DNA from 3 places in the Nonomuraea sp. NPDC050733 genome. Region 3 is predicted to be linked to each of the others. Evidence: predicted binding sites of a transcription regulator. Region 3 holds the regulator's gene; each other region holds the start of a gene.
The links. Region 3 encodes LexA, which represses DNA repair genes until DNA is damaged. Its sites were predicted from a motif close to TCGAACANNTGTTCGA; they were not measured.

Region 1: a site for LexA is predicted at 8,271-8,286, ahead of AB0H64_RS23990 (alpha-ketoglutarate-dependent dioxygenase AlkB). Genes of this name have one in related genera too.
Region 2: a site for LexA is predicted at 1,333-1,348, ahead of AB0H64_RS17920 (Rv2578c family radical SAM protein). Genes of this name have one in related genera too.

Annotation. Positions count from the first base shown of each region.
Region 1 is NZ_JBFAHO010000015.1:146,259-156,122, reverse strand. It holds gene AB0H64_RS24055 (helix-turn-helix domain-containing protein) at 1-366, shown strand, start outside; gene AB0H64_RS24050 (hypothetical protein) at 363-572, opposite strand; gene AB0H64_RS24045 (hypothetical protein) at 677-1,147, opposite strand; gene AB0H64_RS24040 (NAD(P)-dependent oxidoreductase) at 1,303-2,196, shown strand; gene bla (class A beta-lactamase) at 2,225-3,208, opposite strand; tRNA gene AB0H64_RS24030 (tRNA-Val) at 3,461-3,535, opposite strand; tRNA gene AB0H64_RS24025 (tRNA-Cys) at 3,537-3,610, opposite strand; tRNA gene AB0H64_RS24020 (tRNA-Gly) at 3,624-3,695, opposite strand; gene AB0H64_RS24015 (ACT domain-containing protein) at 3,767-4,402, opposite strand; gene dusB (tRNA dihydrouridine synthase DusB) at 4,486-5,595, shown strand; gene AB0H64_RS24005 (phytanoyl-CoA dioxygenase family protein) at 5,621-6,400, opposite strand; gene AB0H64_RS24000 (AraC family transcriptional regulator) at 6,442-7,437, shown strand; gene AB0H64_RS23995 (hypothetical protein) at 7,468-7,593, shown strand; gene AB0H64_RS23990 (alpha-ketoglutarate-dependent dioxygenase AlkB) at 7,619-8,248, opposite strand; partial or broken gene AB0H64_RS23985 (NADPH:quinone reductase) at 8,410-8,565, opposite strand; gene AB0H64_RS23980 (TetR/AcrR family transcriptional regulator) at 8,649-9,320, shown strand; gene AB0H64_RS23975 (MFS transporter) at 9,383-9,864, shown strand, end outside.
Region 2 is NZ_JBFAHO010000009.1:88,247-98,110, forward strand. It holds gene AB0H64_RS17910 (PadR family transcriptional regulator) at 1-647, opposite strand, end outside; gene AB0H64_RS17915 (DUF3040 domain-containing protein) at 960-1,223, opposite strand; gene AB0H64_RS17920 (Rv2578c family radical SAM protein) at 1,358-2,404, shown strand; gene AB0H64_RS17925 (glycosyltransferase) at 2,925-4,412, shown strand; gene AB0H64_RS17930 (HNH endonuclease family protein) at 4,702-5,433, shown strand; gene AB0H64_RS17935 (SGNH/GDSL hydrolase family protein) at 5,468-6,316, opposite strand; gene AB0H64_RS17940 (isochorismate synthase) at 6,557-7,786, shown strand; gene AB0H64_RS17945 (YigZ family protein) at 7,804-8,424, opposite strand; gene AB0H64_RS17950 (MarR family transcriptional regulator) at 8,455-8,907, opposite strand; gene AB0H64_RS17955 (VOC family protein) at 8,964-9,329, shown strand; gene AB0H64_RS17960 (epoxide hydrolase family protein) at 9,405-9,864, shown strand, end outside.
Region 3 is NZ_JBFAHO010000005.1:370,918-380,781, reverse strand. It holds gene AB0H64_RS13485 (LLM class F420-dependent oxidoreductase) at 1-354, opposite strand, end outside; gene AB0H64_RS13480 (hypothetical protein) at 408-827, opposite strand; gene AB0H64_RS13475 (PDZ domain-containing protein) at 1,030-4,233, shown strand; gene AB0H64_RS13470 (aminotransferase class I/II-fold pyridoxal phosphate-dependent enzyme) at 4,341-5,447, opposite strand; gene AB0H64_RS13465 (helix-turn-helix domain-containing protein) at 5,580-6,032, opposite strand; gene AB0H64_RS13460 (MFS transporter) at 6,118-7,329, shown strand; gene lexA (transcriptional repressor LexA) at 7,417-8,124, opposite strand.

The sequences.
Region 1 (9,864 bases), on a different contig from region 3:
GAGCAGGAGCGCGACCCGTTCGAGGCGCTGGCCCACTACCTCCGCGAGGCCCTCGACCTGCGGGTCTCGGCGGTGCTCCCCGCGCTGCAGGACGTGGTGGACCTGCGCGGCGACCCCGTGCTGTCACCGGCGCGCGAGGAGTCCGCCCGTCTCGTACGGGAGCTGGTCGATGCCGCCCGGGCGGCCGGCTCGCTGCCCGGGGACGTCACCTTCATGGACGTGGTCACGATGCTGGCCCGGATCGCCCGGCCCCTGCCGGGAACGCTCACCCCGGAAGCGGAGCACGAGCTCGCCCGCCGCCACCTGGACGTGTACATCCGGGGGCTCCGCGCCCTGGCGGACGCGCCCGCGAGCCAGTACGGCTAGGACTCGCGGATGTTGCGGGTCCAGGCGTCGATCTCCGCCTTCCAGGCGGCGTCGTCCTCCGACCGGCCGGGCACCCCGGGCAGGGTCTGCCAGGGCAGGGGTCCGCCCTCGCGCCGGTACTCCACGCCGATAGCGTCCAGCCTGGGCAGGTGCGCCGCCAGCCGCTCGCGGAAGTCCGGCAGGTCCCGCCCGGCCGGGCTCCACACGGTCTGAGGCGGCCAGGCACCGGGGGCACACCTGCCGTACCTCCTCGGCCGCTCCCCCGGTGCCCCTGCCCCGCGCCCCGAAACGACGGACCGGACCCCCGCTTTCAGTTGGCCAGGCGGCCCACGGTCCTGCCCCCGTCCGTGGGCGCGGCCAGGCAGTAGACGGTCCTGTCCCGGGGCCAGTCGAGCTCGGCCGGGGCGAGCCCGGCCAGGCCCATCTCCTTGTGCTCGGCCAACACCCGCCGCATGCGCGGCGCGCACCCGTTCTCCATCTGCCGGGCCATGTCCTCCCCCGGCCACTCCCCGGCGGTCAGCACGTACGTCGCGACGAACTCCGCGGAGTGCGGGACGCCGCAGGGGACGACCGTGACCATGGTGTCCACCGGCATCGGCTCCAGGCAGTCGCCGGGCCGCATGTCGGTGGCGCGCCACAGCTCCGCCCCCGGAACGCCCGGCGAGGAGGACGAGACGGGGCCGGCCCCGGGAGTGGGGACGGACTCGCCCGCGCCGGGGACGCCGGAGCAGGCGGCGAGCGTGGCGACCAGGCAGACGGCCGCCAGGAACGTACGGATCATGGGGTGAGACGATGACAGCCGGAGATCACCGTCGCATCGCGGGAACAACGCGACACCGGCACCAAGGGCAGGCCGGTGGCGGCCCCTCGCGGTGATCGTCCGCGCCATCGGATACGGTCGAATGACCCCCACACCGGCAGCAGGAGGTCCCCGTCATGGCCGACGCCATCACCGTGAGCGTTCTCGGCACCGGGATCATGGGAGCCGCCATGGCCCGCAACCTCGCCCGGGCGGGTCACCGCGTCCGCGTGTGGAACCGGACGCGAGCCAAGGCCGAGCCCCTTGCCGCCGGCGGGGCGTACGTCGCGGGCACGCCGGCCGAGGCGGTGGAGGGCGCCGACGTCGTCGTGACCGTGCTGTACGACGGCGCGGCCACGCTGGACACGATGCGCCAGGCCGCCCCGTCCCTGCGTCCCGGGGCGGCCTGGGCGCAGTCGACGACCGCGGGGATCGAGGCGCTCGGCGAGCTGGCCGCCTTCGCCCGCGAGCACGGGCTGGTCTTCTACGACGCCCCCTTGCTCGGCACCAGGCAGCCCGCCGAGGCGGGACAACTCGTGGTCCTGGCGGCGGGTCCCACCGAGTCGCGTGACGCGGTGGCGCCCGTCTTCGACGCCGTCGGCAGCCGTACGATCTGGACCGGCGAGGATGGCGCGGAGGCGAGCGCCACCCGCCTCAAGCTGGTGATCAACAGCTGGGTGCTCACTGTCACGCACGGCACGGCCGAGGCGCTGGCCCTGGCCAAGGGCCTCGGCGTGAACCCGCGGGGCCTGCTGGACGCGGTCGAGGGCGGCCCGCTGGACATGGGCTATCTGCGGGCCAAGGCCGCGCTCATCCTGGGCGGCGACCTGAGCTCGCCCAGCTTCGCGGTCGCCACGGCGGTGAAGGACGCCGGCCTGATCGTCCAGGCGGGCGAGCGGGCCGGGGTCCGGCTGGACGTGGCCGCGGCGGGCGCCGAACGCTTCCGCCGGGCCGACGCCCAGGGCCATGGCGGCGAGGACATGGCCGCCTCCTACTACGCCAGCTTCGACGACGACGCCCGGGCCTGCTGACCCCCGGACCCGGAGAGCCTGTCCGCGGTCACGGCATCCTGCCCAGCGCGCGCGCCAGCACGGTCGCGGTCTTGGCGATCACGCTGTTGTCCATCACGGCGGCCGGGTCGGTGCGGTTGGTGTAGACGGCGATGATCAGCGGCGCGCCCGAGGTCGGCCAGACGACGGCGATGTCGCTGCCGGGCGCGTACGCTCCGGCGCCGCCTCCGGTCTTGTCGCCGACGGTCCAGTCCTTGGGCAGCCCGGCGCGGATGCGCTCCGGTCCGGTGACGCTGGCGCGCAGCCAGCCGTTCAGCCGTTCCTTGTCCTGGGGGGCCAGGGCGCCGCCCAGGGTGATCTTCTGGAGGTTGCGCGCCATCAGGGCGGGCAGGATGGTGTCCCGCTTCTCGCCCGGCTTCCAGTTGTTGAGCTCCGGCTCCCAGCGGTCCAGCCGCCCGATCGGGTCGCCCAGGGACCGGTAGTACCGCGTCAGACCCGAGGGGCCGCCGATCTGCTTGAGCAGCAGGTTCCCGGCCGTGTTGTCGCTCTCGGTGATGGCCGCGTGGCACAGCCGCTCCACCGTCATGCCGTTCTTGACGTTCTTCTCCAGACCGGTGATCGGGGAGTCGACGACCACGTCGTCCCGCGTCCAGTGGAGGGTCCGGTCCAGCAGGCCCGGGTCGGCGGTGCGCGCCTTGTTCAGGATCGCGCCGCACACGAACGCCTTGAAGGTGGACCGGCTGGGGAATCGCTCGTGCGCCCGGTAGGCGAGAGTCTTGCCGGTGCCCGTGTCGATCGCGAACGCGCCGATGCGCCCCTGGTAGGAGGTCTCCAGCGCGCGCAGTTCCTTACGGAAGCCGTCCCGCACCCCCGTGACGCCGGCCTGCGCGGTGGTCCCGGTGAACGCCACCCGGACGTCGGCCGTCGCCGGCGCCGCGCTCCAGGCGGCTCCGGCGAACGCCGTGGAGATCGCCAGTACGGACGCCCCCAGCTTCGTCCGGAATCTCCTGGTGGTGTGGTGGACATGCCGCATGCGAACTCTCCCCGTTCTCGTTCCGCTCTTCGTGCCGTTGTTCGTGCGGGGAAGAGCAGACCAGAGGCCGCACCGTGATGTCCAATAGCGATATGTCCGGCCGATCGATATGTATTTCGATATCCATCGAGGCGAAGCCCCTTGAGGCCATCTGGCCGGGCGCTCGGGCCGCTATCCCGCCGGCATCGGGACGACAGAAAGCCCCAGTCTCGGCGGGTGCCGTGAGCTGGGGCTTCGTCATGCTGGTCAGCGTGGTGGACGATACTGGGATTGAACCAGTGACCTCTTCCGTGTCAGGGAAGCGCTCTCCCGCTGAGCTAATCGTCCTTGGAGGTGGAGACGGGATTTGAACCCGTGTGGACGGCTTTGCAGGCCGCTGCCTCGCCTCTCGGCCACTCCACCGAGGCGAACTCCGAGCGGAAGACGGGATTCGAACCCGCGACCCTCACCTTGGCAAGGTGATGCTCTACCACTGAGCCACTTCCGCGTTGCCCGACTACTCTAGCGGGTTTTTCGAGTGGATGCTCACTCCACGCGCTCCGGCGAGCGGCGGGGCGGCTACTTGCGGAGCTGCCGCGCCACGCTGCGCTCCGTGGCGGGGAGGCTGAGGAAGATCTCCAGGATGCGGGTGAGCCGGTGGACCTCGATGCGGTGGAACGCCGGCCCGTCGGAGCGGGCGAGCAGGAGGGTGAGCGCGAGCGGCGGCAGCGGGGCGTGGATGACGTGCAGGCCGCCCTCCAGCGTGGCGGCCGCCGGCCGGGGCGGCACGATCTCCGGCAGCGGCACCTTCTGCGGCGCCCGCCAGCTCGCGTACAGGACGCCGTGCTCGGCGGCCGTGGCCGCCCAGTCGGCGCTGAACAGCACGGGCAGCGAGTCGACGAGGGTGGTCAGGGCCCGGTCGCCGGCCGTGGTGATGTACTTGAGGATCTCCAGCTCGGGGTAGGTGCCGGGCGCCTCGCGGGTGGTCCACAGGCCCTCGACCGTCACGCCGTCGATGCTCTCCAGGCTCTTGCGCAGGGCGTCCTTCGGCGTGTCCTCGGGGCAGAACACGGTGATGTCGTCGACGGCCTGGCCCGCGCCCCTGTCGAGGACGGTGACCTGGGTGATGTCGGCCCCGGCCGCGCCGAGCACCCGGGTGACCTCGGCGAGCGCCCCCGGACGGTCAGGAAGCGCGATGCGGACGCGAAGGAGCATTCGTCCCCTCCCCTGCGAAGATGCCGGTTCCCAGCCTATCGGCGAATACCGGTCATGGTCCGACCTGCGCTACAAATGTCCAGGTGAAGATTGGGGCGATAGGAGTGTGGCCGCCCGTCGTGCTGGCGCCGATGGCGGGCATCACGAACGCGCCGTTCCGGGTGCTCTGCCGCGAGCAGGGCGCCGGGCTGTTCGTGTGCGAGATGATCACCACGCGGGCGCTCGTCGAGCGCAACCCCAAGACACTCCGGATGATCAGGTTCGCGGAGTCGGAGTCTCCGCGCAGCATCCAGCTGTACGGCGTCGACCCCGAGACGGTGGGCCGGGCGGTCAAGATGATCGCAGAGGAGGACCTGGCCGACCACGTCGACCTGAACTTCGGCTGCCCCGTGCCCAAGGTGACCCGGCGCGGCGGCGGGTCGGCCCTGCCGTACAAGCGCAACCTGCTGCGGCGCATCCTGCGCGCGGCCGTCGCGAACGCGGGGTCCCTGCCCGTGACGATGAAGATGCGCAAGGGCATCGACGACGACCACCTGACGTACCTCGACGCCGGCCGCATCGCGGTCGAGGAGGGGGTCGCGGCGATCGCTCTGCACGCGCGCACGGCCAGGCAGCACTACGGCGGCGTGGCCGACTGGGAGGCGATCGCCCGGCTGAAGGAGGCGGTCCCCGAGATCCCGGTGCTGGGCAACGGCGACATCTGGTGCGCCGACGACGCGCTGCGCATGGTGGCCGAGACGGGATGTGACGGCGTGGTCGTGGGGCGCGGCTGCCTGGGGCGGCCTTGGCTGTTCCGGGACCTGGCGAACGCGTTCGACGGCGATCCGGCGCGAGTGCGGCCGAACCTCGGCGAGGTGGCGGCCATGATGGCCCGCCACGCCGAGGGCCTGGTGGAGTGCTTCGACCTCGAGCGGTACGCCGTGGCCGACTTCCGCAAGCACGTCGGCTGGTACCTCAAGGGCTTCACGGTCGGCGCCGAGCTGCGGCGGGAGCTGGCCACGGCCGAGTCGCTCGACCAGCTCAGGGACGGGCTGGCCAGGCTGGAGCAGGATCAGCCGTGGCCGCCCAACACCGACACCCCGCGCGGCAAGTCGGGCGAGCGGACCAAGGTGCAGCTGCCGGACGGCTGGCTGGACGACCCGTGGGACTGCGTCGTGCCCGACGACGCCGAGTCGGACATCTCCGGCGGCTGACGACGCTGCCGATCTCCGCCGACGGTCAGTGGGGGCCGGTGACGTCCGTGCCGCAGGGGCCGCCGCCGGCCGCCGGCTCCAGCGTGACGGGCTCGCCGGACATGGTCAGCGTCGGGTAGTGGACGGAGATCCGCTCGGCGGAGCGGCCGGCGTAGTGGCAGATGAGGCTGCGCCTGAACCGGTCGGCCGTGGTGTTCGGCCCGGACCCGTGGACCAGGCTGCCGTTGAAGAAGAGCACGTCCCCGGCCTCCATGTCGACCGGCACGGGTTCCAGGCCGGGCGGCGGCGGGACGTACTCCCGGGTGAAGGACACGTCCAGATCGGCCTCCTCGGGGCAGAACAGGTCCATCCTGTGCGTGCCGGGCACCACCTCCAGGCCGCCGTTCGCCCGGTCGATGCGGTCGAGGGCGATCCAGGCGGCCACGCAGGTGCCGGGCTCCACCTGGAGGTAGAAGTTGTCCTGGTGCAGCGCCTGCCCGCGCGCCCCGGGCGGCTTGAAGTAGAACATGCTCTGGGCTGCTATCGGCTCCTCCCCCAGCAGCTCGCGCAGGATCGCCGCGATCCGCGGGTCGAGGAGCCGGCGCAGGGCCAGGCCGTTCACCTGGTGGGGGTGCATGACGCGCGGGTAGTCGCGCAGGATGTCGTACGGTCGGCCGGGCTCCTGCGGCTGTGGCTGGAAATGTCCCGGTATGGGGCCACCGGCGTGCAGCTCCATGAACGTGTCGCGCAGCTCGGCGGCCTCGGCGGGGGTGAGGAGTCCGGGCACGACGGCGTACCCCTGGTCGTGGAAGGCGGTGAGCGTCATGCTTCTCACGCTAGGAAGCCGGCTCCTCGAAAGGTATGCCCGTGACCGCTGACGACATGTCCGTTCCTGCCGCGGAGATGGTCATCGTGGGCCACTTCGACCGGGCGCCCGGGTACGCGACTCGCCGGCCGGCCGGGTCGCCGAGCTGGCTGGTGATGTGGACGCAGGCGGGGGCGGGGCTGGTGGAGCAGGGCGGCGCGTCGTTCACGGCCGGGCCGGGCGATCTGGTGGTGCTGGCGGCGGGCGCGGCGCAGCACTACCGGGTGGCGCCGGGGGCGGAGCGGTGGCGGTTCTGGTGGGCGCACTTCCAGCCGCGCCCGTCGTGGCGGGGGTGGCTGGGGCCGTACGCGCGGGCGGCGGGGTGCCATCTGGTGGCGGGGGTGCCCGGGGCGCTGCACGAGCGGCTCGACCAGGCGTTCCGGCGGGCGCTGCGAGACTCCCGCTGGCTCCCCCCGGCCGGTACCGCCTCGGCGACCGCTTCCACGGCGCTGGAGCCCCTCGATACGGCGGCCGGGGTCGCGGTGGCCGGGGTGGCTGTGGCGGGGACGGCTGGGGCGGGGACGGCCGGGGCAGAGGCGGCTGTGGCGGGGTCGGCGGCGGCGCGGGAGCTGGTGCTCGGCGCGGTCGAGGAGGTGCTGGTCCTGGCCACCGCCTCCACCCGCCACCCCGGCGAGGAGAGCGGCGACGGGAGGGGCGGCGACCCCAGGGTGGGCCGCGCGCTCGCACTGATCGCCGCCGAGCCGGGCGCCCCGCACTCGGTCGCCTCGCTGGCCCGCGCCGTCGCACTGTCGCCCTCGCGCTTCGCCCACCTCTTCACCTCCGAGACGGGCACGCCGCCGATGCGGGCCGTCCGGCAGGCCCGGGTACGGCACGCGGCCCGGCTGCTGGAGGCCACCGACATGGACGTCGGCCAGGTCGCGGCGGCCTCCGGCTTCGTCAGCCCGTTCCACTTCAGCCGGGCGTTCCGGCAGGAGTACGGTCTGCCGCCCCGCGCGTACCGGCTGAGCCGGCAGGTCCCGCACCCGGCGGGCGGTTGAACGGGGGCGCCCCGGTGCCGATTCGCCAAGGTGTCGCCGTGGTTCGACGCGTCGATCCCGGTCCGCTCGGACGACGCGACGAAGGTGTCCTGCACCCTGACGTTCGCCGGGTCGGGGCTCGTCAGCAGGGTGACCACCGCCAAGGTCTCCATCTGAGCCGACGAACGCCGCAGACGCCCGGTCAGCGGACCCCGCGCGGCCTGAACTGGACGCTGATGCGCGGTCCCGTGGGCCGGGTGGTCTTCGGCACGGCGTGCTCCCAGGTGCGCTGGCAGCTTCCGCCCATCACGATGAGGTCGCCGTGGCCCAGGTCGTGGCGGATGGACTGCCCGCCGCCGCGCGGGCGCAGCAGCAGGGGCCGTGGCGTGCCGACCGAGATGATGGCGACCATGGTGTCCTCGGTGCCGCCCCGGCCGATGGTGTCGCCGTGCCAGGCCACGCTGTCGCGGCCGTCACGGTAGTAGCAGAGCCCCGCCGTGCGGAACGGCTCGCCGAGCTCCTCCCCGTAGTGGGCGTTGAGCTCCCGCAGCGCGTCGTCGAGCACCGGGTCGGGCAGCCGCTCGCCCTCGTCGTAGAACTTCAGCAGCCGCGGGACGTCGACCACCTTGTCGTACATCCGCCGCCGCTCTCCCCGCCACGGCACGCGCTCCGCCAGCCGCTCGAACAGCGTGTCCGCGCCCGACAGCCAGCCCGGCCGCACATCGATCCACGCGCCGTGGTCGAGCCGCGTCCGGCGCACCGTGGAGCCGAGCGGGCCGACGGCGACGTCCTCGTCCAGCCCCAGCAGGGACGCCTGGAAAACACCCCTCATACCGCCGAGTGTATGCCCATCTTCAAACACCCATTCGACTCACCCCGGGTCCGGTGGGTCCGCACGGCACGCAGCCCGCGCAGACCCACCGGACATCCACCGGACATCCACCGTGCCTCCAACCGGGCATCCACCGGAAGGGACGGCAGCGCACCCGCCGCCGGGCCGCCACCGGCGCGCACCTGCGTCTCGACGAACGTGACACCGGCGTACTCGACGGCCACGAGCACCTGCCCGGGCCCCGGCACGGGATCCGGCACCTCCTGGACGCGGAGCACCTCCGGCCCGCCGAACCGATCCATCACGACAGCACGCACAGATATCTCCCAAGCCGGAGCATAACGCTCCGTTTGCTGTATAACGGAGCGGTATGCTCCGCAAGCGCGTATGATCGGGGCCCATGACGGGACCCACGCGCCGCGCCCCCCGCCAGGCCGAGGCTGAACGCAACGACCGGGCGCTGCTCCGGGCCGCCCGGGAGGTGCTGGCGGCCGACGGCGCGCACGCCTCGGTGGCGGCGATCGCCGCGCGTGCGGGCGTCGGCATCGGGAGCCTCTACCGCCGCTACCGGACGAAGGAGGAGCTGTTCCAGCGGCTGGCCGCGCTGTCCCTCGACAGCACGATCGAGGCCGGCGAGCGCGGCCTCGACGCGCCGGACCCGTGGGAGGGGCTGGCGGGGTTCGTCACCGCCTGCGCCGAGTTCGGCCAGGGATCGCTCGGGCCGATCGCCGGCACCATCGAGGTGACGGAGGAGATGCAGGCCAAGGTGGGCCGCTCCGACGAGCTCATGACCGCGCTCGTGGCCCGCGCCCACGAGGCCGGAGTCCTCAGACCGGACGTCACCGCCGTGGACGTCTCCCTGCTGATCGAGCAGCTCGGCCGCTCCCCCGTACTCGACCAGCTCCGCGTGCGGGGCCGCGACGACCTGGTCGAAGCGGCCGTGAACGCGCGGGCGCGCCTCGTCGCCATCGCCGTCGACGGCCTGCGCGCCACCCACACCCGGCCGCTCCCCGGCCACGCGCCCACTCCCCGCCTCTTCACCGAACGCTGGGTCCACGACACGGACGGCTGACCGCCCCCCTTCCCGGCATCGCAGGCCCACCCTGTAACGTCTCTTTGGTGATAGCCCGTTACATGTTCGGCGCGATTACGGCCCGAACCGGAGACGAGATGTCCGGTCCCGCCCTGCTCGTCGCCGGGCTCGCCCTGACCGGGTCGCCGGTGGTCGCGTCGTGGCTGCTGGCCGGGCTCACCGCGTCGGCCGCGATCGGCGGACCGCTGCTCGGGGTGCTGCTCGACCGAGCCTTACGCCCGGGCAGGATGCTCGCCGGCTGCCTGCTCGGCTACACCGGGGGCCTGCTGGCCGTGCTGCTCGGCCTGGGCCGTGTGCCCGACGCCGCGCTGATCGCGGTGGCCGTGCTCGCGGGCGTGCTCGGGCCCGCCCTGACCGGCGGCTGGACCGCCCAGCTCCCCCTCCTGGTCCCGGCGGGACGCCTGGAGCGGGCCAGCGCGCTCGACGCGATCAGCTACAACGCCGCGGGGCTGGCCGGCCCGGCGGCGGTGGCGGGGATCGCGGCGGCGTGGGGCGGGCAGAGCGCGGTGGTGGTGTCCCTGAC
Region 2 (9,864 bases), on a different contig from region 3:
CAGTCCGTGACGCTCCCCCTTTCGGCCATCTCGGCGACGTCCGCGGGCAGGTGGCCCGTCCCGTGGAAGGCCCGCCACTCCTCCAGCCGGGGGAACGTGCCCGCGGCCAGCTCCTCCAGCAGCGACCGGGTCCAGGCGGCCTCGGCCTCGCGCATCGCCAGGCCGTACTCCGACTCCAGGACGAACAGCCGCGGGAGGTCACCCGCGTCGTGCTCCAGCGCCGCCCGCTGGGCGGCGACGAGCTGCTCCAGGGCGTCGAGCCGCCGGCGCAGCAGGGCGGTCACCTCCTCGGGCGGAAGCCCGCCCATGACCGACAGACCCGCCTCGAACCTGCGCGGCGCCTCCTCCGGGTCGGCCAGCAGCTCGCGCGTCCAGTCGGCCAGCTCGGCGCGGCCCTCGGCGGTGATCTCGTAGACGGTGCGTTCGGGCCGGCCGCCCTGCCGGTCGCTGCCCGCCTCGCGCAGCAGGCCGTGCCGGGCCAGGTTGTGCACGACGGTGTAGAGGGACCCCCACTTGATCGCCATGTCCTGGTCCTTGCCGCGGGCCCGCAGGACGGAGGCCATCTCGTAGGCGTGCATCGGGCGCTGTGCCATGACGGACAGCACGGCGAGGGCCAGCAGGCTTCCCACCTTCCGCCGCTTCGCCATCTCGCGCGCCTCCGATCGGTTGCTCGTGTACGAATACTCGTCTACGAGTGTACGTACGCGAGCAGCCCATGGCCAGTGGAGTTCGGTGGGGCATTGACTACAAAGAGAGACCTATGGCGAGACGGGGCGTCTGTTCACCCGTGAGCGCCGCTGTCGGAGCAGGCCAAGCCGTGCACGGTGGGGAACCGCACCGGCGGACGACCCGATCGCTCCAGCCTCGCCCCCGGCGGGAGCTCCGGGCCCGATCATCCAACAAAGGCTCAAAAATCCACCCAAGACGGCTACACATGGGCCGAGATGGGGAAATGCGGATCAGAAGGACGTGGCGCTTCCGTGCTGGAGGACCATGACCAGCAGGGTAGCCACGAGCGTGGCGATGAGCACCCAGCTGATCAGGATGATGACCGTCGAGCGGCGCGGCCTCGGCCGGAGCCGGCCCTGGCCTGTGGCCTTGGCCTCGTTGCGTCGGACTCGCTCGTTGAACGACTCCAGTCGTGCCACGAGACGGGGATCGTCGTCGACGAGGTGCCGTTCGATCTGTGCCAGCAATCGCTCCTCGTCCTGCGACCAGGCCATGGGTGCACCTCCGGAACGCAAGCTCTGTGCGGGTGTTCTGCCCAACCCTGAAGATCATTAGCCCCCGCCCTGTCAGGTAATTGCCGCCTCTTTCCATTTGCGATCATCATCGAACTTATGTTCCAATCAAGGACATGCGCTGGGACAATCTCCGCCTGACGGGCACCGATGCGGACGATCCGGTCGTGCCGCTGTTCGCCCGCGGCGCGGTCACGCGCACGTTCGACACCCCCGAGTTCCGGGGGATGACGTTCTACGAGATCCACGCCCGCTCGATCATCAACCGGGTGCCCGCCGCCAGCCGCGTCCCGTTCGAGCGCACGATCAACCCCTACCGGGGCTGCGGCCACCGCTGCGTCTACTGCTTCGCCCGCAACACCCACCGCTATCTCGACCTCGACGCCGGGGCGGACTTCGACTCCAAGATCGTCGTGAAGGTCAACGCTGCCGAGCTGACCCGCAGGGAACTGGCCGCCCCCGGCTGGCGCGGGGAGCACGTCGCCATGGGCACCAACGTCGACTGCTACCAGCGCGCCGAGGGCCGTTACCGGCTCATGCCGGGCATCCTGGAGGCGCTGCGCGACGCCGCCAACCCGTTCTCGATCCTCACCAAGGGCACGCTGATCCTGCGCGACCTCGACCTGCTCGCCGAGGCGGCCGAGGTCACCGACGTCAGCGCCAATGTCTCGGTCGGCTTCCTCGACGCCGACGCCTGGCGCTCCGCCGAGCCCGGCACCCCCGACCCGCGCCGGCGCCTGGAGGTGTGCGCGACGCTCAACGAGCGCGGCATCGACTGCGGGGTGCTGATGGCGCCGATCCTGCCCTACCTCACCGACTCCCCCGCCCAGCTCGACCGCACGGTCAAGGAGATCGCCGAGGCGGGCGCGACGCACATCGCGCCGATCGTGCTCCACCTGCGGCCGGGGGCGCGCGAGTGGTGGCTGACGTGGCTGTCCCGCGAGCACCCGCGCCTCGTGCCGCGCTACCTGGAGCTGTACGGCAGAGGCGCCTACGCGCCGCAGGCGTACCAGCGGCGGATCACGGAGCAGGTCAGGCGCCTGGCCGAGCACCACGGGGTCGGCGCCACCACCTCCGGCCGCACCCGCCGCGTCCGCCGGCCGCGCCCCGCGGACACACCGGCCGCCAAGCCTCCGGCGGCCGAACAACTGCCTCTGCTGTGACACTTTGCGGCGTATGGGGCAGCCCTGACTGGACTCGCCCATGATGCGATGTCGGGTTTCAGCGCTAAACGGGTATTAAGCGGCCTAGTGTGCCATTCGGGCACCATAGCCACTCGGGGGAAACGATGGCAGAGGCCAAGAAGAAACCGGCGACCAAGTCCGGCAAGTCCAAGAAGGAAGCGATCAAGACCAGCAGGCAGGTCAAGGACGCCAAGAAGGACAGCCGGAAGCCGGACGAGGCGTAGCCGGTGAGATGACGGGCAGCCGCGGCCCCGGCCCGGCTGCCCGCCCCCCGCGCACTCTCCGTCCCGGGCCGCTCACGCGCACGTGGCGCAAGATCTCGGCTCCATCACCGGTGCAACCTTAGCGGCATTTGGGGCGTCTAATGATCATAGGTGGGGATAGTGCCACGGGGATGAATGGTGCACTCCGCCGAAGCGAGACAATAAGCCGGTGGTGAGAATGGCTCACCACCGGCCACGTGTGTTGTGACACTCTCGAGCCAAGGGGGATCCCGCAGGTGCGCGCACTGGCACGCAAGGGCAGGTCGGCGATGGTCCGGCTGTACAAGGGCTACAACCGGCGCAAGGTGCGCAAGGCGCCGCCCCCCTCCCTTCATCAGGTCCGGATCCTGCTGCTGCACGCCAACGGCATGGGCGGGACGATCAGAACCGTGTTCAACCTGGCCAGCTACCTGGCGCGTGAGCACGACGTGGAGATCGTCTCCATCCTGAAGGAAGCCGAGCAGCCGTTCTTCCCGATCGACCCGCGGGTGAAGTTCCGCTTCCTGGACGACCGGCTGAACCCCAGCCCGGATCCCGTGCGGGCGATGCTGTCGAAGATGCCGAGCCGGCTGATCCCCAAGGAGGAGACCGCCTACCACCGGTTCAACCTGTGGACCGACCTCAAGCTGGCCCGCTACATACGCTCGCTGGACACCGGCGTGCTCATGGCGACCCGGCCCGGCCTCAACCTGGCCATGGCCCAGCTCGCCCTGCCCAGCGTCATCACGGTCGGCCAGGAGCACGTGGCCCTGCGCACGCAGGTGGAGCCGATGCAGGAGCTCATCAAGTGGCGCTACCGCCGCTTCGACGCGCTCACCACGCTGACCAAGGCCGACCTGCGCGACTATCGCGCCACGCTGCCCAAGAAGCCCAAGCGCCTGGTGCGGATCCCCAACGCCGTGCCGCCCATGGAGGGCGGCGTGTCCAAACTGGACGCCAAGGTCGTCGTGGCCGTCGGCCGGATGACCCGGCTCAAGGGCTTCCACCGGCTGATCACCGCCTGGGAGCAGGTCGCGCAGGCGCACCCCGACTGGCAGCTGCGCATCTTCGGCGCCGGTCCGCAGGAGGACAACCTGCGCACCCAGATCGCCGAGGCCGGCCTGGAGGGCAAGGTCGTGCTGCCCGGCCCGACGTCCGACGTGGGCGCTGAGCTGGAGAAGGCGTCGATCTTCGTGCTGAGCTCGCGCCACGAGGGCTTCCCGATGACGATCCTGGAGGCCATGGCCAAGGGGCTGGCGATCGTCAGCTTCAACAGCCCGCACGGGCCCAAGGAGATGATCACCGACGAGGTCGACGGGCTGCTCGTCAAGCCGCGTACCAACGCCAACCTGGCGACGTCGATCATGCGGGTGATCGAGGACGAGGACCTGCGCCGCCGGCTGGCCGCCGGCGCGCTGGAGACGGCCCGCACGTACGACATCGACGCCGTCGGCGCGCAGTGGGACGCCCTGCTGGAGGAGCTGCTGGCCCGCCGCAACGGCACCTGGGTCAAGCCGGAACCCGCGACCGCCGCCACCCCGGAGACCCCGGACGGCCCCGAGGACTCTTCGCAGGACGACCCCCGGGACGAGGACGATCCGCAGAGCGCGGACGAGGCCGGCGACGATTTTGACGGCGAGGCCGCCCGTGAGGCCGGCGCCGGCCGTGACCGGGAGGAGCCGGGACGGATGGCGTACGACCTGCACGGCCCGGCCGTGAACCAGGCCCCCGCCTCGTCCGCGTAACCGCACCTCACTTCACCCCGGCGCCGGCGTCGCGGCCGGACGGCGCAGCGCGGCCCGCAGGTTTCCTGCGGGCCGCACCGGTGGGACACCGACCCGGCCGGCCCGGGTCGTGTGGAATCCCTTCGCACGATCACCCGCTGAGGCCGACGTCACGCGGGTTCGGGCCGTGCAAGTCACACCTTCCTGCCCTGCCCGATGTCCATGCCTTACCGTGTCAAAGTCGGCCATGGCGGGAATCTCTCTAGAGATCTGTGCCCAACACCCCGTCACCCCCACTTCGGAGGCGTGCTTGAGCACGAAGGACACGGTCGCGCTCATCGCGGGAGGCGTCCTCGTGGTCTCCCTGTTCGGGACCGCGAAGAGCACCCAGGCCACCGGCTCCGCCGTCAACACCGCCACCAGCCCGCTCGCCAACGCCGGCGGCACCCGCCCCGGCCTGGCCCCCGTCACCTCCGGCGCCGACCGGGCCGCCGCCCGCAAGCTCATCTCCCGCCTGCGTGTCAAGGGCCGCGGCCCCTCCACGGGGTACGCGCGCACCCGGTACGGCGACAACTGGGCCGACACCGCCTCCGGCGTCCCGTACGCGGGCAACGGCTGCCGTACCCGTGACGACCTGCTGACCCGCGACGGCCAGGAGGTCCGCTACCGCAAGGGCTCCCGCTGCGAGGTGGTGGCCATGCGGCTGACCGACCCGTACACGGGCCGGTCCATCGAGTGGCGCAAGGCCCGCGCCGACGAGGTGCAGGTGGACCATGTGGTCCCGCTCGCCTACGCCTGGCGGATGGCCGCCACCCGCTGGCCGATGTCCAAGCGTCTGGACTTCGCCAACGACCCGCTCAACCTGCTGCCCGTGGACGGCGCCGCCAACGAGCAGAAGGACGCCTCAGGCCCGGCGAGCTGGCTGCCGCCCCGGCGCCGCATCCGCTGCGCGTACGTGACCCGGTTCGCCCAGGTCGCGCTCAAGTACGGTGTGCCGGTCATCCCGGCCGACAAGCAGGCCATGCTCACCCAGTGCCGCTGACGACCGCGGGAAGGGAAAGGGCCGTCCGGGGCTTCTACCGGCCGTCCAGCCATGCGAAGCCGTGGCCGAACGTCGTCTCGGCCAGCGCCCGCTGCCCGGCGACGTTCGGGTGGAAGAAGTCCCACTTGCTGATGTGGTCGAGCGTGAACCGGAACCGGAACACCGCCCCCTCGTCCGTACGGCAGGCCTCCCCCAGCGCGGCGCACGCCTCGGCCGCCGCCTGGTTGTAGGCGATCACCCGATTCCGCACCCGTTCGCGCCGCGCGACGTCGGCGCGCTTGACCGACGAGGGGCGGGCCAGCATGGACTGGCAGATCCGCCCGCCCGTCCAGAACGTGCGGGCGAGCACGTTGCCCCTGCCGACGTGCCACAGCCGCCGCAGGTCCGGGATGCCGGCCACGAACACCCGCACGCCGGGCACCCCGTCACGCAGCGCCGCCAGCGCCGCGTCCAGCCGCTGCCGGTACACCTCCACCGGCGTCATCTCCCGCTCGGTGCCCACGCACGCGTCCTGGGCGCCGATGAGGATCGTCACGTAGCCGGGTTTGAGGTCGATCGCCTGGCGTACCTGGCTCATCAGGCCGGCGCTGGTCGCGCCGGGCACGGCGAGGTTGCGGTTGTGCCCGCGAAGGTCGCCGTCGAGCCGCAGCAGCCGCAGGTAGTGGCTGGCGACGTCGGCGTTGTCGCCGGCCGACCAGGAGCGGGAGGTGCACGAGACGTACCAGCCGCAGGCGTTGAACCCCGCGGAGATCGAGTCGCCCAGAGCCACCATCGACGTCGGCGCCGGGACGCCGGTGTCGGCCCGCGCGGCGACTTGCGCGGCGGCCTGCACGGCACCGGGGCCGGACAGGAGGACCAGGGCGGCGAGCAGGCGAGGGATCATGGCCCTCAAGGTAGGGACCCGATCTTGGACCGGCTATGACCGGCGGGGAAGGTCGGCCATTTCACAACCGACTTCATATCGCGGCTTGACAGTCGCCCCGAGGCCCGGCGGGCCCAGGGGTCCAGCCCGCTAGGACCCCAAATTGGCAAATGTCGAGGTTTTTCTTGGATCCATGACCGTTACCACCCATTCCAGGGGGTCACAGTCGAACGTGTTCAGTTCCCGCATAGAGTGTCTTGGGTGAGTGTCGCGCTCGGAACCACCCGCCCGCTACCGGTTCGCACCACCCCCGTGGGCGACCCCGGTGACCTGCTGGCTTCCCTGCCGAGGACCGCGCCGTTCGCGTGGATCCGTCACGGCGAGGGGCTCGTCGGCTGGGGGGAGGCCGCTCGCGTCACCGTGCCGCCGGGGCCGCGCCGCTTCGCGTGGGCCCGCCAGTGGCTGGCCGACGTGCTGGGCGACGCCCGCATCGAGGACGCCGTCCAGACGCCCGGCTCCGGGCCCGTCGCCTTCGGCACGTTCACCTTCGACGAGGACGCGCCCGGCTCCACCCTGATCGTGCCCCGGACGATCCTGGCCCGCCGCGACGGCCGCGCCTGGCTGACCACGGTCGGCGAGCCGGGCCTGCAGCCGTTCACCCCGATCCGCACGCCGGGCCGCATCCGCTACAGCGACGGCAGCCTGACCGCGCCCGAGTGGGAGGCCATCGTGGCCCGGGCCGCCCGCCGCATCCGCGCCGGCGAGCTGGAGAAGGTGGTGCTGGCCCGCGACCTGCTGGCCACAGCCGAGCGCCCCATCGACATCCGGCTGCTGCTGGACCGGCTCAGCCGCCGCTACCCGGAGTGCTACACCTTCTCCGTCGCGGGCCTCGTCGGCGCGACGCCCGAGCTGCTGGTCCGCCGTACCGGCAAGCACATCGAGTCGCTCGTCCTGGCCGGCACGACGCCGCGCGGCACCAGCGCCGCCGACGACCTCGCCCGCGGCACGGCCCTGTTCGCCTCGGAGAAGGACCGCCACGAGCACGAGTGCGCCATCGCGTCCGTCCGGCAGACGCTCGCGCCGCTGTGCTCCTCGCTGCACACGCCCGACGAGCCGGAGCTGCTCGTCCTGCCGAACGTCCAGCACCTGGCCAGCCACGTCACCGGGCGGCTGGCCGACGGGGCGTCCGTGCTGGACGTCGTGGCGGCCATGCACCCGACCGCCGCCGTCGGCGGCACGCCGACGGGCACGGCGATCGAGGTGATCCGCGAGCTGGAGGGCATGGACCGCGCGGGGTACGCCGGTCCGGTGGGCTGGATCGACGCCCACGGCGACGGCGAGTGGGGCATCGCCCTGCGCTCGGCCGTCGTGGAAGGGCGCCGCGCCCGGCTGTTCGCGGGGGGCGGCATCATGGGCAACTCCGACCCCAGCTCGGAGCTGGCCGAGGCCCAGGCCAAGTTCCGCGTCATGCAGTACGCGCTGGAGGGCTGACCCCGGCCCGTGCGGCGTCAGCCGGGGACGTGGATGCCCTCGCCGGTCTCCACGCGGGCCCGCCCCGCCGTGAGCGTCGCCAGCCACGCCGTGAACGCCGGCACCTCGTCCTCGCCCACCGCGACCGCGAACTCGACGGCCGCCCCGTAGGCGACGTCCCGCACGGCGTACCGTGAGGCGCGCAGGCCGTTCTCGACGCGGCCCGCCTGGTCGTGCGCCACCGACACGCGCACCAGCCGGGCCGGCACCATGCGGACGGCCTCCGCCCGGTCCAGCGTCTCCGTCACCGCCGATCCGTACGCCCGGACCAGGCCGCCGGCTCCCAGCAGGACGCCGCCGAAGTAGCGGGTGACGACCGCCACCACGTCGCTGAATCCCCGGCCGACCAGGGCCTGCACCATGGGGGTGCCGGCCGTGCCGCCCGGCTCGCCGTCGTCGTCGCCCTTCTGCAGGCGCTGCCCGATCACGTACGCGGTGCAGTTGTGCGTCGCTCCCGCATGGGCCCTGCGGCGCCCGGCGATGAACTCCTGCGCCTCCTCCACCCCGCTCACCGGCGCCATCGCGCATACGAACCGGGACCGCCGCGCCTCCGTCTCGTGCTCGATGCCGGTTTTCAGGGTGAGGTACGAAGAGGACACGTCACCACGCTACCGCCTTTACATCGTAGATCAACTGTCTGGGGCGGGCTCCCCCAGGGCGGCGGCCATGCCGATCAGGGCGTCCACCACCAGACCGGTACGGGCGGGGTCCAGGCCGCGAACCATGAGCCGCTCGACGTCGAGGACGTCCGCGCGGGCCGCGAGCAGCCGGGCGCCGCCGGCCTCGGTCAGCGTGGCCGGCAGCGCCCGGCCGTGCGGCGCGGCCTGCGGGCGCTCCACCAGGCCGGCGTCCTGGAGATTGCGCAGGACCACGTTCATCGACTGCCGCGTGACGAACGCCCCCCGGGCCAGCTCGGCGTTCGACAGCCCCGGCCGCTGGTCGAGGAGCTCCAGGCAGGCGTACTGGGGCGTGGTGAGCCCATGGCGTCGCAGGACGGCGTCCATGGCCGCGCGCAGGGCGGCGTGCGCGCGCTTGAGCTGATAGCCGACGCTCCGGTCGAGATCCAGGCCGATTTGCTCCATGTCAGCATTCTGACATACAGTCCTTCATGTCAAAGTTCTGACATGAGAGGCACATCATGACCGTCACCGGAATCGACTTCGTGGCACTGCAGGTTCGCGACCTCGAGGCGTCCGCCGCGTTCTACGAGAACCACCTCGGCCTGGAGCGGGACCCCGCCGGCCCGCCGCACGCGGTGGTGTTCGCCACGCGGCCGATCCCGTTCGCCGTGCGTGAGCCGCTGCCCGGCGTGGATCTGGACGCGACGCCGCGTCCGGGCCTGGGCGTGGCGCTGTGGCTGAAGGCGGACGACGCGCAGGCGCTGCGCGACGAGCTGGCGGCGGCGGGCGTGCCCATCGTGGCCGAGCCGGTGGACGGGCCGTTCGGCCGGACGTTCTCCTTCGCCGACCCCGACGGTTACGTCGTCACCGTCCACGACCGCTGACCGCGCCGGCGACCGTTTGCGTCCATTGAACCGTATGGTGTACGGTACACCGTACCGAGACGATGGAGGCATGGCTTGACCCCGAACGACATCCGCCCCTTCCGCTTCGAGCCCGCCCGCGCCGACCTCGACGACCTGTGGGGGCGGCTCGACCGGGTGCGCTGGCCGGACGAGGTCCCGGGGATGGGCTGGGGACACGGTGTCCCGCTCGCCCACCTGAAGGACCTCGTCCGGCACTGGCGCACCGGATACGACTGGGACGGCGCGCTGGCCGAGCTCCACGCGCACGACCAGTTCGTCACCGAGATCGACGGCCAGCGCGTCCACTTCCTGCACATCCGCTCCGAGCGGGAGGACGCGCTGCCGCTGCTGATCACGCACGGCTGGCCCAGCTCCCCGGTCGAGTACCTCGACGTCATCGAGCCGCTCAGCCGCGACTTCCACCTGGTCATCCCGTCCCTGCCCGGCTACGGGCTGTCCGGTCCCACTCGCGAGCTGGGCTGGGGCTCCACCCGGATCGCGAAGGCGTGGCTGG
Region 3 (9,864 bases):
CCAGCCCTCGCCGATGACGTGCTCGTTGAGGTTCTCGCCCGAGCCGAGGCCGAGGGTGAAGCGCCCGTCGCTGAGCACTCCCATGGTGGCGGCCTTCTGCGCGACCACGGCCGGGTGGTAACGCATGATCGGGCAGGTCACGTACGTCATGAGGGGGAGCCGCTCGGTGGCGTGCGCCACCGCGCCCAGCACCGACCAGGCGTAGGCCGCGTGGCCCTGCTCCTCCACCCACGGGAAGTAGTGATCGGAGATGACGGCGTAGTCGAAGCCGACCTGCTCGGCCCTGGCGGCGTCGTCGACGAGCTGCCGGGGCGGTGTCTGCTCGCACATCAGGGTGTAGCCGATTTGTACCATGATGAGCGGGCTACCCCAGGAGGCACGCGGCTAGCTCACGAGACCGGAGATCCCTACCGGTCCAGCAGCTCCTCTGCCATCAGGCTGAGCCCGATGCCGAGCAGCCAGAAGTCCTTGGCCAGTGCGATCCCCTGCTGCGACGGCCGCAGGCTGCCCTCGCGGCGCATGCCCGGCGTTCTGAGGTAGAGGCCGACGAGGCCGCCCGCGAACGCGGTCAGCGCGGCCCCCGCCACGAACGAGGGCACCACGGGCACCAGCAGGGCGGCGCCCACCGCGACCTCCGCCTTCGACAGCAGGCTGACGAACCGCGCCGGGTCCTGCTTGCCCAGGAACGGGTACGTGCCGGCCGCCATGCCGTGGACGCCCGCGGCCGTGTCCGGGTCGGCGCCGGCCAAGTCGATGCCGGCGTTGAAGATGTACGCGCCGGCGGCCAGGCGGGCCGGGATCTGATGGGCCTTGGGGAAGAGTCTCATGGTTCCTCACAGTGGGAATGTGACAGTGGGAATGTGGAGTTTGGGATGTGCTGTCCCTTTCCCGCAGGGCCGGTGAGCATCCGTCCCGGCCCGCCATCTTGACCGTGACTTGCACCGCTCCCGGCGACGAGTCGTGCGCCAGGCCGGGTCGCGGGCGGAAAACCCTTCTCGGCATCCGGACCGACGGCACTAGGGTTCACGTGTGACAACTGGCGCATACCTGAGATATCCGCATCTGTGGGGTGACCTGCTCACGTTCGTCGCCGACGACGACGTGTGGCTGGCACCTGTGACGGGCGGCAGGGCGTGGCGGTTCACCGCCGACCGCGCATCCGTCTCCTTCCCGAGGTTCTCGCCCGACGGCGCGCGCATCGCGTGGACCAGCCACCGGGAGGGGGCGCCCGAGGTGTTCGCCGCGGAGGTCGACGGCCCGCAGGGCGACCGGCTGACCCACTGGGGCAACGCCACGACCGCGACCCGGGGATGGACCCCCGACGGCGACGTGCTCGCGGTCACCGCCGCGGGCGAGGGCGGCCGGGCGCGGACCTGGGCGTACGCGATCCCGCTGGACGGCGGACCGGCGACGCGCCTGCCGTACGGATGGGTGAGCGAGGCGGCCGTGATCGGGGCCGGGCCGGAGGAGGCCGGCGCGGACCGTGACGGCGGTCCGGGGGCCGGCCGCATCAGGGTGGCGACCGTGTCGTCCATGTTCCGCGAGCCGTCGCACTGGAAGCGCTACCGGGGCGGCACCGCGGGCAAGATCTGGGTGGACGCCGACGGGAACGGGGAGTTCGCCCGGCTGTTCGCCGACAGCGACGCGCAGTACTGGTCGGTCATGTGGGTGGGCGACCGCCTCGCGTTCCTCGCCGACACCGACGGCACGGGCAACGTCTACTCCTCCCTGCCCGACGGCTCCGACCTGCGCCGGCACACCTCTCACACCGAGTTCTACGCCCGGCACGCCTCCACCGACGGGCGGCGGGTCGTCTACGCCCACGCCGGGGACCTGTGGCTGCTCGACGGGCTCGACGCGGAGCCGTACAAGCTGGATGTCAGGCTGAGCGGGCCGCGCCCGGCGCGCGCCGCCCGACCGGCGCCCGCCCGCGTCGGCGGCTTCTCGCCCGACGCGACCGGGCGGGCGAGCGCCGTCGAGATCCGCGGGACCGCCCACTGGGTCACCCACCGCGACGGACCGGCCGGCGCGCTCCGGGCGCGGCCAGGCGTCCGGGTACGGCTGCCGCGCGTGCTCGGCGCCGACGGCAAGGCGGTCTGGGTCTCGGACACCACCGGCGAGGACGGCCTCGAAGTCGGCACCCCCGGCGGTGAGATCCGCACGCTGGCCGCGGGCGAGCTCGGCCGGGTGCTCGCCCTCTCCGCCGCCCCCGACGGCAAGCACGTGGCCGTGGCCACCCACGACGGGCGCCTCCTGGTGGTCGACGCCGAGACCGGGACGCTGAGGGAGCTCGACCGCACCGAGCACGGCGACATCAGCGGGCTGACGTTCTCGCCAGACTCGGCGTGGCTGGCCTGGGTCCACCCGCACCAGGAGCCGCTGTCGCGGATCAGGATGGGCCGCCTCGACGGCACGTCCGTCATCGACGTGACCCCGCTGCGCTTCGCCGACTACGACCCCGTCTTCACCAAGGACGGCAAGCACCTGGCGTTCCTGTCGGTGCGCACGTTCGACCCGGTGTACGACGCGCACGTGTTCGACCTGTCGTTCCCCGTGGGCTGCCGGCCGTACATCGTCCCCCTGCGGGCCACCACGCCGTCGCCGTTCGACCCCAGCCTGCAGGGACGCGGGTTCAACGGCGAGGACGACAAGCCCGCGCAGGACGACAAGAAGGACGACGCGCCCCCGCGGACCGAGGTGGACCCCGAGGGGCTCGCCTCCCGCGTCGTGCCCGTGCCGGTGCCCGCCGGCCGCTACGGCAACCTGCGTGCCGCCAAGGACGCCCTGCTCTGGCTGCGCCACCCGCTGTCGGGCCAGCTCGGCGACGGCACCGAGCCGGCCGGCGAGATCGTGCTCGAACGCTACGACCTCAAGAAGCGCTCCCGCTCCGAGCTCGGCGCCGAGGTGCGGGCCTTCGAGGTGAGCGGCGACGGCACCCGGCTCGTCACCAACGGCAAGAACGGCCTGCAGACCCGCTCCGCCGGCGAGGGCGACGAGGTCGTCACCGTCGACCTCGACCGGGTCATGGTCCAGCTCGACCCGGTCGCGGAGTGGCGGCAGAGCTACCTGGAGGCGGGCCGGCTCATGCGCGACCACTTCTGGCGCGCCGACATGAACGGCGTCGACTGGCCGGCCGTCCTCGACCGATACCTGCCGCTCGTGGAGCGCATCGGCTCCTACTCCGAGCTGATCGACCTGCTGTGGGAGGTGCAGGCCGAGCTGGGCACGTCCCACGCCTACGCCCGCGCCAACGCCGCGCCCGCCGACCCGCGCCGCCGGCAGGGGCTGCTCGGCGCCGACCTGGCCCGCGACGAGGACGGCACCTGGCGGGTCACGCGCATCCTGCCCGGCGAGTCGTCCGACCACGACGCCCGCTCGCCGCTGCTCGCGCCCGGCGTGGCCGTACGGCCCGGCGACGCGATCGTCGCCGTCGGCGGGCGCCCGGTCGACGCCGTGCGGGGCCCGCTCGCGCTGCTGTCCGGCACGGCCGGCCGTCCCGTCGAGCTGACCGTACGGCCCGCGTCGGGCGGTGATACGCGCCGTGTCGTCGTCACGCCGCTGGAGGACGAGACCCCGCTGCGCTACCACGAGTGGGTCGAGGGGCGCAGGGCGTTCGTCCACGAGGCGTCGGGCGGCCGGCTCGGATACCTGCACGTGCCGAACATGGTGGCGTCGGGCTGGGCGCAGTTCCACCGCGACCTGCGCACCGAGATGGCCCGCGAGGGCCTGGTCGTGGACGTCCGGGAGAACGGCGGCGGCCACACCTCGGAGCTGGTGCTGGAGAAGCTGTCCCGCCGGGTCACCGGCTGGTCGCACGCGCGCGGCTACGAGCCGATGCGCTACCCGGAGGACTCGCCGCGCGGCCCGATCGTGGCGGTCACGGACGAGTTCGCCGGATCGGACGGCGACATCGTCAGCGCCGGCGTCAAGAACCGCGGCCTCGGCCCGCTCGTCGGCACCCGTACCTGGGGCGGGGTCATCGGCATCGACTCGCGCTACTCGCTGGTGGACGGGACGGTCGTGACGCAGCCCCGGTACTCCTTCTGGCTGGAGGGCCCGGGATGGGGCGTCGAGAACCACGGCGTGGACCCGGACGTGGAGGTGGTGACGACCCCGCAGGACCGGGTGGCGGGACGCGACCCGCAACTGGAGAAGGCGGTGGAGCTGGCGCTGGCCGCCCTGGAGGAGCGCCCGGCCGCCACGCCGCCGTCCCTTCCCCCACTGGCGCCATGACCGGGTGACCCCTCCACCGGCGCCTCGACCGGGCGGCCTCACCACCGCCCGGTCACCCGCCCGGCTGACGCGTCGGCTCGCGGCGACCCGGGCGGGCCACGGCAGGGCTATCGCTGGAGGCGGTCCAGGACCTCGCTGAGGATCGGCTCCGTGGTGGCGAAGTTCAGCCGTACGTGGCCCTCGCCGCCCGGGCCGAACGCCGCGCCGTCGCTCAGCAGGACCTTGGCCTCCCGCTCCAGCACCTCCGCCATGCCGGGACGGCCGTAGTCGAGCCAGGCCAGGTACGTCGCCTGGGGCAGGCGGTAGCCCACCCCCTCGGGCAGGCGGGCGGCGATCGTCTTGCGGTTGCGGTCCAACAGGGCGACGGTCTCCTCCAGCCAGGCGTCGCTGTGCCGCCACGCGGCGATGGTGGCCTCCACACCGAACAGATGCGACGACCCGTACAGGAACGGCGGCTGCGCGGCGAGCGCCGCACGCACGGCGGGGGAGCCGATGTGGGCGACCGAGCAGCGGATGCCGCCCAGGTTGAACGCCTTGGTGGCGGACGTCAGCGTGACCGTCCGCTCGGGCAGGAGCGTCGCGAATGGGATGTGCTGGTTCGGGGCGTACGTCAGGTCCGCGTGGATCTCGTCGGAGATGACCAGGAGGTCGTGCCGTTCGACGTGCTCGGCCAGCTCCTCAAGCTCCTGCCGGGTGAAGACGCGGCCGGTCGGATTCTGCGGGTTGACCAGCAGCAGCGCCCGGCACCCGGACAGGTCGGGCACCTCGAACCGCCACGAGTCGCCCTCGTCGGGCACGAGTTGGAGCGGCGTGAGCGGCCGGTTCATGGTCTCCAGCGTGCCGAGGAACGGGTGGTAGGCCGGGGTGTGGAGCGCCACCCCGTCGCCCGGCCGGGTGCAGAGGTGGAGGAGCACCTGGAGGGCCTGGTTGATGTCGGTGAAGGTACGCACGAAACCCGGGTCGGGACTCCAGGAGTAGCGGGCGGCCATGCGCTCGGCGAACGCCTCCGCCAGGGGCCCGCAGCCAGGGTCGTCGAGCCAGACCGGGTAGCCGAGATCGCCATCGGCGCGCCGCCGCAGGGCTTCGGTCACCGCGGGGGCCGTGGGCAGGTCCATGTCGGCCACCCAGGCGGAAATGACGCCGGGACCAGCTTTGGCCCACTTCAACCCGTCGTGCAGGGCTTTGAGGTCATTGGGGCTCGTTGCATCGGTCACCGCATCATTCTAGATTTCCGATGCTTCGTCACCATATGCGAGGGTCGGCTGGGGACCGGAGGAATGCCGTCCCAGCGTTCATGGGCACCCGGCGGGGCGGCGAGCGACGCCGAGATGGAAGCGCGGCTGGGCTCAGGCGGTCTTCCGGACGTGCGACGCCTCAGCGGAGAGCGGCGCGCCGTCCTGGCCGAGCGGCTGGAGCTCGGGAAGCTGCCGCCCTTGGTCGTCGACGAGAACGGAGTGCGGCTCGTCCGGGGCGAAGGCGTGCCGCTCGCCCCATTGGCGGAGAGCGACGACGGCCGTGAAGAGGTCCTGCCCGGCTTCGGTGAGCCGGTAGGTGTGCCGTCTGCCGTCGGTGGCGGCGCTCTTGTCAAGGATGCCGTGCTCGACCAGCCTGCGGAGCCGGTCGGTGAGGATGTTGCGGGCGATCCCCAGCCGCTGATGGAACTCGGTGAAGGTCGTCGCCCCGTCCATCGCGTCGCGGATGATCAGCAGGCTCCACCGGTCGCCGATCAGGTCGACCGTCCGTGCGACCGGGCAGGCCGGGTCGGTCCACGAGCTTCCCGCAGCGAGTGCGACGTCCACTGGGCCCTCCGCGATGAGTTGCAATATGAAACCAGTATGCCCTAGCGTCAGGTGAGTTGCATTTCGCAACTTATCGGAGGGTGACATGTCGTCAGGATTGACCGGGAGGCAGCGGGCCGTGCTCGCGCTGGTGTGCGCGGTGGCGGTGTCGGCCATCTACGGCATCCAGCCGGTCCTCGAGGCCGCGGGCGAGGACCTCGGGCTGAGGGAAGGGGCACTGGGGTGGCTGGTCGCCGCCGGCCAGATCGGCTATCTGGCGGGGCTGGTGCTGCTGGTCCCGCTCGGTGACCTGTTCGACCGCCGCAGGCTGATCATGGTGCACCTGCTGCTCACGGCGGCAGGTGCGGTGGTGGCCGCCGCCGCACCCAGCGGTGGCATCGCGATCGCGGGCCTGGCCCTGGCCGGGCTGTTCGCCGTGGTCGTCCAGATCACGGTGGCCTACGTCGCCGCCGTCTCGCCGGCCGGCGAGCGCGGCCGCAACATCGGAGCGGTCACCTCGGGCGTGGTCATCGGGATCCTCGGAGTGCGGGTGGTCGCGGGCACGCTGGGCGAGCTGGCCGACTGGCGCATGGTCTACCTCGTCATCGCCGGGCTCTGCGCGGTGCTCGCGCTCGCCGCCCGATTCACCCTCAAGGCCGACCTCCGCCGGCCCCGCGCCCGGTACGGGCAGTTGCTGTCATCGGTCGGTCGTCTGGTCGTCGGCGACCGGCTCTTCCTCAGCCGGGGACTGGTCGCGTTCTTCCTGTTCGCCTCTTTCGGCACGCTGTGGAGCGGGCTCGCGCTCCCGCTCGGCGACGCGCCATGGCGCCTCGGCACCACCGACATCGGATTGTTCGGACTCGCCGGTCTCACCGGGGCGCTGGGCGCGGCCCGGGCCGGCCGATGGGCCGACCGAGGTCTGGCGCCCTCGGTCACCGGCTGGTCACTTGCCCTGCTCACAGCCTCGTGGCCGCTGATCGGCCAGGCGGGATCATCCCTGTGGCTGTTGATCGTCGGCGTCATCGTCCTGGACTTCGCCGTGCAAGCCGTTCACGTCAGCAGCCAGCACCTGCTCACCGCCGCCCGCCCCGACCAGAGCAGTGGCGTCATCGGCGCCTACATGGCCTTCTACTCCCTCGGCTCCGCGCTCGGCGCGATCACCACCACCTGGGCCTACAGCGCCGCGGGATGGCCGGCCGCCAGCCTGCTCGGCGCGGCCTACGCCGCACTCGGACTCCTCGTCGCCATCTCGACCCGACGTTTCGCCGCCCTGCCGGGGGCGCAACCACGTACGTCCGTGTCGGCTACGCCCCGCTGACACCCGGTGGCGCGAGCGCACAGCGCCTGCTGGAGCCGGTCGCGGCTCCCCAGGGTGTTCCCGGGGAGCCGTCGGCGGCGGGGTGGGTCAGAGGCGGCGGAGGACCGCCACGACCTTGCCCAGGACGCTGGCCTCGTCGCCGGGGATCGGGTCGTAGTTGGGGTTGTGAGGGACCAGCCAGACGTGGCCGTCCTTGCGCTTGAAGGTCTTGACCGTGGCCTCGCCGTCGATCATGGCGGCCACGATGTCGCCGCTCTCGGCGACGGGCTGCTGGCGCACGACCACCCAGTCACCGTCGGCGATGGCGGCTTCGATCATGGAGTCACCGGCGACCTGAAGGAGGAACAGGGTGCCCTCGCCGACGAGTTGCTTGGGCAGCGCGAAGACGTCTTCGACGCTCTCCTCGGCGAGGATCGGCCCACCGGCGGCGATCCGGCCGACCAGCGGCACATAGGCGGCCGTGGGCCGGCTCACCGTGGGCTCCTCGGAGGAGGCGTCGGGGTCGACCCACAGTGCCGGCTCACCCGGCAGGCGGACTTCGAGGGCGCGCGGCCGGTGCGGGTCGCGCCTCAGATAGCCCTTACGCTGCAACGCCGTCAACTGGTGCGACACGCTCGACGTGCTCGTCAGCTGGACGGCCTCGCCGATCTCACGCATGGACGGCGGATATCCGCGCTGTTGCACCGAATCGCGAATCACTTCGAGAATCTTGCGCTGCCTGGGCGTCAGGCCCAGGGAGTCGCGCCGGCGCACCGCGAGGTCTGTGACCCCGTTTGCGTCATCTCGCTCGCTCATGCTCTCCTCCTCGTCGCCGGGTGGCCTGCCGCTCCGGCCGGCCCTCCCGGTCCGTGGTCTCCATGTCGCACACAGCGACCGTATCGCTGTTGAAGATCATCTTCAAACAATTGTTCGAGTCGTCCTCGAAATTATCAGTGACGTGGTGTACAACATCGTACGGGAGTTCGATCGACACCGTGTTCGATTTGCTGATCTTTATTGGGTCTTTTTCTCGGACCCTGGACGGCGTGGGAGGTCAATCGTGCGCGCCACCGCGGTCACGGACATGACCAGCGACGACGTCGGGCGACCGCGGGTCGCCGGGGGCCGGACAAAGGCGATCAAGAACGACGGTGTCGGGAGCGGGCGGACCGTGGGGGAGGACAAAGCGTTCAGTATTCGCAGACGCCTCGGTTTACGCCACAATTCACCATCCGGGCAGGGCGGAGGTGGTGGTGAGGTGACCAGAGTGGCCGAGCGGAACATGCAGGCGGGACGGCCGGAGCCGGCGCGGCACGCCGTCCGGTCGTCACAAGGCGTCCGTCGTCACCCCTGGGCCGGGACCGCGCTTCCGGAGCAGACGGTGGCGGTGCAGAGAGCCGGCGGAGCGGCCGTAATCCCGGAGCAGACGGCTGCGGTGCATGGAGACGGGAGCGCCGGCCCGTCGTGACGGCGGGTCTGGCTGAGCGCTTCGCGCGTTCTGGGCGTACTGGATGGTAGGGCCGGACCCGGCGACCGGGTCCGGTTCGCGGCCGGGTGGACCGCAGGTGGCACTTCGAGGGGTGGGGTTCAGATGCGGGAGGACGTCTCGCGCAGTGGTGGTGTGTCGCCGGGCACCGACGCGACGCCGGCCCGCGGGGCCGGTCGCGCCTCCGCCGCGAGAGGAAGACCGCAACTGTGGCTCGTCCCGCCACCCAGAACGGACGCCGAGGGCCTTGACCTCCCCGGGGAGCCGTGTGAGGGCCGGCGCGGGGGAGAAGCCGGCGTACCGGAAGACCGACGAGTCGGGGGTGGCGGCTCCCCCGCGGCAGGCGCGAATGTCGCCGAAGGCGGACAGGCGCCGGGGTGCGGTTCGCCCCCGGGGCGCGGGCGGCTCTCGATCGTGCCCGGCGGCGCTGGGATGGATGGCCCTGGGACGGGTCGCGTCGGGACCAAGGGTGCTGGGGCGGGCGGTGCGGGGACCGGTCGCGTTGGGGCGGGCGGCGTTACAAGCGGAGACGCTGCCGCTTCGTACGTTGGGGGGAGAGGAGCTGAGGCTGGTGGCCGGGGCGGTGGGTCTGTGCCGGTGGCTCGGATCGGCTCCGTCGTTCAGGGGGGCCGCAGCGGGGAGCCCGTAGCGGGTCAGGGGCGAGGACTCGGCCAGGGACGAGAGGCTGCCCCGGGCGCGAGGTCTGCCCGGAGGCGAGGAGTCTCCCAAGGGGCGGCGGGCGCACAGGGGGGAAGGTCGGCTCAGAGCGCAAAGTTCGCTCAGGGGAGAGGCAGTGCTCAGGGGCGGGGGGCCGATCAGAGACGAGGGGCCGGTCAGAGGCGAACGGGCGATCAAGGGCGAGGGTTCGGTGAGAGTCGAGAGGCGGGGCTCGGCCCGGGGGTCGGATCAGAGGCTCGGCTCGCAAGAGGGGCTCGTGAGAGGCCGGAGAGGGCGCGTGAGCGAAGGGCCGTGCGGAAGACGTCTGATCGGATGGGGCCTGTTCGGACGGGCGCCGTTCGGAACCGACCCATGCGGACGGCTCCCGTCGCCGGGAAGCGTGGGCGGCAGGC